2 regions of the Mycobacterium hainanense genome follow, and region 2 is predicted to be linked to the other one. Evidence: riboswitches for the same ligand, from Rfam matches in the RefSeq annotation. Region 2 holds a riboswitch; the other holds the start of a gene.
The links. A riboswitch is a leader RNA that binds a small molecule or an ion and turns the genes downstream of it on or off. The one in region 2 is predicted to bind cobalamin.

Region 1 (3,746 bases), 2.4 Mb from region 2:
GCGCGGGTTCGCGCCCTCACGGTGAGCAGGCGCAGACACAGGGTGCGCGCCTGCTCCTCGCGAGAGGGCTCAGAAATCGACGGGGGCGGGCAAGACGTCGTCATCGGTCACAACCGCACCAATGCCAAGCTTTTCTTTGATCTTCTTCTCGATCTCGTTGGCGATGTCGGCGTTCTCCATCAAGAAGGTGCGGGCGTTCTCCTTGCCCTGGCCGAGCTGCTCGCCCTCATAGGTGAACCAGGAACCCGACTTGCGGATGAAGCCCTGCTCCACCCCCATGTCGATCAGCGAGCCCTCCCGGCTGATCCCCCTGCCGTAGAGGATGTCGAACTCGGCCTGCTTGAACGGCGGCGACACCTTGTTCTTGACGACCTTGACCCGGGTGCGGTTGCCCACCGCGTTGGTGCCGTCCTTGAGGGTCTCGATCCGGCGCACGTCCATGCGCACCGACGCGTAGAACTTCAAAGCCTTTCCACCCGTGGTGGTTTCGGGGCTGCCGAACATCACCCCGATCTTCTCGCGCAGCTGGTTGATGAAGATGGCGGTGGTGCCCGAATTGTTCAGCGCGCCAGTCATTTTCCGCAGCGCCTGGCTCATCAGCCGGGCCTGCAGCCCGACGTGGCTGTCGCCCATCTCGCCCTCGAGCTCGGCGCGCGGCACCAGGGCCGCCACCGAGTCGATGACCAGGATGTCCAGCGCCCCGGACCGGATCAGCATGTCGGCGATCTCGAGGGCCTGCTCCCCCGTGTCGGGCTGGCTGACCAACAGGGAGTCGGTGTCGACGCCGAGCTTCTTGGCGTAGTCCGGATCCAGGGCGTGCTCGGCGTCGATGAACGCCGCGACGCCGCCGGCAGCCTGGGCGTTGGCCACCGCGTGCAGGGCGACGGTGGTCTTACCCGAGGACTCCGGGCCGTAGATCTCCACGACCCGGCCGCGGGGCAGGCCGCCGATGCCCAGGGCCACGTCCAGTGCGATGGATCCGGTCGGGATGACCGAGATCGGCTGACGCATCTCGTCGCCGAGACGCATCACCGAGCCTTTGCCATAGCTCTTCTCGATCTGGGCCATCGCCAGCTCGAGGGCCTTCTCGCGGTCGGGGGCTTGCGTCATGGTGCCTCTCCTATGGTTCGGTGTGTTCGGTGACCGGTATTGGTCGGTTGGCCGTGACACTAGAGAAGGCCACCGACAAGTTGACTCGCCGAACGTTCCCCACAGTAGCCGAACACCTGTTCGATTCAAGCGGACACGCCGAACCCACCCGCGTGTGGCAACATTTGCACCGAAACACGCTGACGGGGCCCATAGCGCCTGAGGAAACCGGTGTGAATCCGGTGCGGTCCCGCCACTGTGACCGGGATGGTCCCCCTCCCGCGAGCCAGACACTCACCGTCAGCGCTTCCTCACGACGACTGGGGCGGATCTCCCCAGAGAGGCCTGGTTGCGCATACATGACCGTGCGAGACATCTCCGCCGAGCTGGCCGAAATATCTTCCTACCGAGGGTTTTTCGCGCTGGCCGTGGGCGGTGACGCGGCCGGGTGGCACCCGGTCGCGCAGTCCTACGCCGACGGGTTCACCGACCTGGTCGAGGCCACCGCCCGGCGCTATCACACGACGGATCTGCGGATCGGCGCCTCGCTGGTTCACCTCGGACACGCCACCCGGCTGTGGTCACCCGTGCTCGCGTGCGCGCTGAGCCACGGCGTCGTCCCCGACCTGGGCGACCTGCAGCGCGCCGACGACGGGGCGCAACTGCGGTTGCCCGCGCCGGTCGGGTTCCCGACCAGCTCACCGGACGCGCTGTACCGGCTGGTCGTGCAGGAGCACATGCAACGGTTCGCCGCCGGTCTGCGAGTGGGGCTGGCGCCCGCCCTGCTGGCGGGCAACCTCGCGTCAGCGCTGATCGGCGCGGCGCGGGCCCTGCTCGCCGTGCGCCCCGACCTGGGCGCGCGGACCGCCGAGATGGTGCGCGCGCTGCTGGGCACCGGCGTGCTGGCCGGTTCGGGCGTCGTCACCGGCCCACCCCTGGGCTTCAGACGCCGTAGTTGCTGCCTCTTCTATCGCCTGCCCGGCGGGTCCGTCTGCGGCGACTGCGTCTTCGAGAAGCCACCGCCGCGCCGAACTCGGGCGCCGCGTCGTTTGCCCAACTCGCCCAAGGGTATCTGAGCACCATGCCCACCGAGACATCCCTGCGAGCGCTCGCGTTGACGTGTTCGTTGAAGAAGAGCCCGGCGCCGTCGAGCAGCGAGCTGATCGCCGATCAGGTGCTCGCCCAACTGCGCGGCGCGGGCGTCGGCACCGAGAAGGTGCGCTGCGTGGACCTGGCGCTGCTGCCGGGCGTGGAAGCGGACATGGGCCCGGGCGACGAGTGGCCGGCTCTGCTGGAGAAGATCACCGCGGCCGACATTGTGGTGCTGTCGACGCCCACGTGGGTCGGCCACATGTCCAGCGTCGCGCAGCGCGTTCTGGAGCGCCTCGACGCCGCGATCTCCGACAAGGACGACGCCGGCCGGCCCCGGATGGTGGGCAAAGTCGCGCTGGTGGCGGTCGTCGGGAACGAAGACGGGGCACACAAGATCGTCGCCGACCTTTTTCAGGCGCTCAACGACATCGGATTCTCGATTCCCGCGCAAGGGTGCACCTACTGGAACGGCGAGGCGATGCAGGGGACGAACTTCAACGACCTCGACGACGTGCCGGAAGCGGTGGCAGCCACGACCGAAACGGCGGCCCGCAACGCCGTCCACCTCGCGGCGCTACTGCGGCAGCACGAATACCCGCCTTACGAATAGCCGCCGCATTCACCACTGGTCGCGCGGCACGTCGAAGTCGACGCACAGGGCCCGCCACACGTCGCGGGGCTCGACCCCGTCCTCGATCGCCTGGGCGGCGGTGCGGCCGTCGAACCCGGTCAGCACATGGTCGGCCAGCACCGAAGAACCGTAGGCCGCACCGAATCGCAGGACGACCCGCTCGTTGAATTCCGTTAGCCGCACGCCAGCAAGATACCCGCCTGGAGCCGATCGGACACCGGCCGCGTCACCGCCAGCTGGCCGGCAGGTCGATCAGGTGATTGGGGCAATAGTCCTGCACGGCCTCGGACATGGTGGTCCGCGCGCGCTGCGCCGACATTCGCGAGCGCAACTGCATGAACGCGTACTCGGCCGGCGCGTAGCCCTGCTCGGCGGCGGCCGGGTCGTCCATCAACTGGCACGCCTGCTGCTCGTCGCCGCTGTCGGCGCGGGCGACGCCCGAACCGAACATCACAGCGAGAAGCACGCCGCCGGCCGCGATCGATGTCAATGCCTTCAATGCCGGTGCCCTCCTTTGCGCGGCCTTGGCCATCAGCCCGTCAGGGCGAGTGCTTCGTGGCACACCCGCACCGGATCGGCCACCCCGGCGATGCTAGCGGCGGCGGCCTGCGCGGCCCGTCGATACCGGGGTGACGACAGCACCTCGTTCACCGCGGCCACCAGCGCCTCGGCGGTCAGCGGCCGGACCAGCCGTCCGCTGCCCTGCCGAACCACCCGGTTGGCGATCTCCCACTGATCCCCTCCGCCGGGCACCGCCACCAGCGGCACCCCCGCCAGCAGCGTCTTGGCCACCATGCCGTGACCGCCGCCGCAGATGACCAGGTCGGCGTGCGTCAGCAACTGGGTCTGGCTGCCCAGCCCGACCGCCGCCCACGGCGGCACCTGCAGATCCGCCCCGCCCAGCCGGGAGACCACCAGCCGCGACCCGGCGGGC
Region 2 (3,746 bases):
TGACTGCGCGTACTTGATCCACTCGACGGTCATCGGGTGGGTACGGATGACGTCGCCGTAGAGGATCGGCGGACGCACGCAGCGGCTGCCGTACGATTGCACCCATCCGTTGGACGTCGCGAAGAAGCCCTCCAACTGCTCGGCGAAGTATTGCACCATGTCGTTGCGCTCCGGCTCGCCATGCACCAGGACGTCGAGACCCAGCTCCTCCTGCAGCGTGATGACGTCGGCGATCTCCTTGCGCATCCGCTTCTCGTACTCCGCCTGGTCGATCTCGCCGGCCCGCAGCGCGGCGCGCGCCTTGCGGATCGCCGAGGTCTGCGGGTAGGAGCCGATGGTCGTCGTCGGCAGCGGCGGCAGGTGCAGCCGCGCTTCCTGGCTGGCGCGGCGCTGCGCAGCGTCGCCGCGGTGGGTCCCGGTGGCCACGATCGAGTCGATGCGGTCCCGCAACTCGTCGTTGTCCAACCGGGGATCGCTCCTGCGGGACGACACCGCCGCATTGGACGCCGCGATCTCGTCGGCGACGGCCTCGCGCCCGTCGCGCAGGGCGCGCGCGAGCGTCACCACCTCGGCCACCTTCTCCTGCCCGAACGCCAGCCAGCTGCGCAGCGCGTCGTCCAGATCGGTTTCGGGTTCCAGCGAATACGGCACGTGCATCGTGGAGCATGAGGTCGAAACCGCCACGGCGCCAGCCGAACCCGTCAGGGTGTCCAGTTTGCCGAGCGCCGCCTGCAGGTCGGTGCGCCAGATGTTGCGCCCGTCGACGACGCCAGCGACCAGGGTTTTGCCGGACAACTCCGGGATGCCCGCCACCGCCGCGTCGGGGCCATAGACCAGGTCGACGCCGATCGCCTCGACCGGGGTGCGGGCCAGCCCGGCCAGGGAGGCGCCGGGATCACCGAAGTAGGTCGCGACGTAGATGCCGGGCCGGTTGCCCACCTTGCCCAGGGCGTTGTAGGCGGCCTCGGCGAGCGCGGGGGCATCGGGGGAGATGTCGGTAACCAATGCCGGCTCGTCGAACTGAACCCACTGCGCGCCGTTGTCCGCGAGCAGGGGCAACAGCTCCGAGTAGATTCCCACCAGCTCCTCGAGCCGCTCGATCGGCGCGCTACCGCCGTTGACCGCCTTGCTCAACAGCAGGAACGTGATCGGCCCGATCACGACCGGCCGCGCGGGAATGCCCTGCTCGAGAGCCTCTTTCAGTTCCGAGAGCACCTTGCCGGGGTTGAGCGCGAACGTGGTCGCGGGCTCGATCTCGGGAACCAAGTAGTGGTAATTGGTGTCGAACCACTTGGTCATCTCCAGCGGCGCCACATCGGAGTTGCCGCGGGCGGCGGCGAAGTAGCGATCCAGGTCGTCGGGCACCTGCGCCGCCCGCGCCGGCAGGGCGCCGAGCATTACCGCCGTGTCCAGCATCTGGTCGTAATAGGAGAAGGTGTTCACCGGGACGGAGTCCAGCCCGGCGGCGGCGAGGCCGGCCCACATGTCGCGCCGCAACGTGGCGGCGACGGATTCCAGCTCCGAACGGCTGGTTCGTCCGGCCCAGTAGCCCTCGGTCGCGCGTTTGAGTTGGCGCTTCGGGCCGATGCGCGGGGAGCCGACGACCGTTGCGGTAAATGGTTGAGGGGTCACGATATCTTTCGTCCTTCAATCGACGGGGTGGTCACCGCCAACGGACGCAAGCCAATCCGGTCGCGGTGGCACCTGTAGGTACATAAACCGCAACCGGCGCAGCCAAACGCCCATTCCACGAGGCGATGAGCCGCCGGGCGCGGCGCGCCCGGCACAGCTGGCAGGTCTTCGGACTCGCAGGCGCGCACCGGCTGGTGCTCCTACTGGCCGTCGCTTCCCAGTCTTGCGACCAGTGCTCGGTGACGGCGGTCGTTCCTGCATACCGCTGCGGGACAGTCCCGGGCTCTCACCGGGTTCCCTCTCGCGAAGCGTTACTAACCCGCCTCGCTCGATGCCGAAGCCGCGGTGGGCGGCGACGGCAGACCAGCTGCGTAGCGGAGCTTACAGACCGTCACGGCCAAGCGGTGGCGGGCGGCCGGTTAGCGCACCCGTCATACACAGCGCGGAACCGTCCGCACTGGTACAAATGCTTCACCGCCAGAAAAGGAATCCCAACATGAAGACGAGAGTTATTGAGGTCCACGCTCGGCGCTGCGGTGGCGATTTTGGCCGCTGGCGTCATGTGGACCGCGCCACCGGCCTCGGCCGGCACGGACTTCTGCAATGGCCTCCCGCCCAAGGACGCTCACGATTGCAACTGCGGCTTCGACTTCGCCCCCGGTAGTCCGGAGCTTCAACAGTGCCTGTCGGGAAAGGCGCCTGCGCCCGCTCCCGCGCAACCTTAAGCACTGTGCGCCCTCGTCACTAGGCCCTCGGCACTGGCGGCAGCTTGGGCAGCCACAAAGACCCACGCCCCGGTCGGTTCCCGCCTCGTCGAAAAAGCCCGGACAGTCGGCAACCTTCACGCGTCTGCGCGGCGGTCAGCTTTTCAGCGCCTCGGCGATGGGCACCCCGGTCTCGTCCAAGCCGTTGTTGAAGTCGATGGTTCGTCCGACGGTCGAGTCGTCGGCCAGCGCGGCGGCCGCCACGAGGGCGACGTCGGCGCGAGACACTTCCCCCTTGCCCCTGCCCAACTCGATGCGGCCGGTGGCCGGTTCGAGCGTGAGCCGTCCCGGTCCAAGCACCGTCCAGTTCAGGCCGCTCCCGCGCAGGTGGGCGTCGGCCGCCGCCTTGGCCTCCGCGTAGGGGAAGAACGGATCGTCCTGTGGTACACCGTGATCCGGCCCTGCGCCGAAGTAGGAGACCATGACAAACCGCCTCACACCCGCCTGGGCTGCGGCGTCGATCACCCGGATGGCGGCGTCGCGGTCGACGGCGTAGGTACGCGCCGGGTCGCCACCACCGGCCCCGGCCGAGAAGACGACGGCGTCGTGCCCGGCGAGCAGGCCGGCCAGGGCATCGGTGTCGAGTCGCTCGATGTCGGCCACGACGGGCGTGGCGCCGGTGGCGGCGACGTCGTCGGTGTGGTCTGGGTTGCGGAACACCGAGCTCACCTCGTCGCCGCGGTCGCTCAGGATGCGGGCGAGCTGCAGCGCGACCTTGCCGTGGCCGCCGATGATGATGATCCGTGCCATGCCCCGACGTTACCGGCGCCGGGCGCCCGGCCAGCCGGGCGCTCGCGGCTGCGCGGAGCTACGCCGGTGGTGGCGGACCCCCGCTAGAGCTTTACGCGCCCCATGATGATGTCGATGATCGGCTTGCCCGGCGGGTAGGCGTTGGTCAGCGAGGCCATCGTGTGGCCGTAGTCCACCAGCAGCGTGATGCCGCTGATGCCGAAGGCCGCGGCGCTGTTGAGGAACGCCATCACGTCGCCCATCTGCTCCGGGGTGTGCACCTTCGAACCGGTCTCTTCGCGGTAGTCCTGCGCGAAGGTGAGCCAGAGGTCGGCGTTGGCCTGAGCCAGGGGGGTGTCGGTGGGGCCGGGGCAGATCGCGTTGATCCGGATCCCCTTCTTCAGCAGCGGGTAGCCCTGGGTCGCGACGTAGGCGTTGACGACCTTCTTGGAGAAGCCGTAGTGGATGATGCCTTCGGGTTCGTGCGCCTTGACCCACTCCTGTGCGGAGGCGAAGTCCGGCGTTGCGAGGAACTCCGTCAGCAGGTCCAGGTCGTTCTCCCAGCCCATGCCGGCGACCGAGGAGATGAAACAGATCGCCGAGCCCGAGGGCAGCTGGTTT

Region 1: it holds a riboswitch for cobalamin, as region 2 does, so the genes downstream of both, ACEL92_RS17730 ((2Fe-2S)-binding protein) here and metE (5-methyltetrahydropteroyltriglutamate--homocysteine S-methyltransferase) in region 2, are expected to answer to the same signal.

Annotation. Positions count from the first base shown of each region.
Region 1 covers NZ_CP169059.1:3,833,737-3,837,482, forward strand. The annotation lists gene recX (recombination regulator RecX) at 1-104, opposite strand, end outside; gene recA (recombinase RecA) at 70-1,110, opposite strand; cobalamin riboswitch at 1,277-1,406, shown strand; gene ACEL92_RS17730 ((2Fe-2S)-binding protein) at 1,449-2,165, shown strand; gene ACEL92_RS17735 (flavodoxin family protein) at 2,171-2,791, shown strand; gene ACEL92_RS17740 (DUF3046 domain-containing protein) at 2,801-2,995, opposite strand; gene ACEL92_RS17745 (hypothetical protein) at 3,039-3,263, opposite strand; gene ACEL92_RS17750 (glycosyltransferase) at 3,344-3,746, opposite strand, start outside.
Region 2 covers NZ_CP169059.1:1,399,880-1,403,625, forward strand. The annotation lists gene metE (5-methyltetrahydropteroyltriglutamate--homocysteine S-methyltransferase) at 1-1,632, opposite strand, end outside; cobalamin riboswitch at 1,774-1,970, opposite strand; gene ACEL92_RS06745 (SDR family oxidoreductase) at 2,493-3,146, opposite strand; gene ACEL92_RS06750 (SDR family oxidoreductase) at 3,230-3,746, opposite strand, start outside.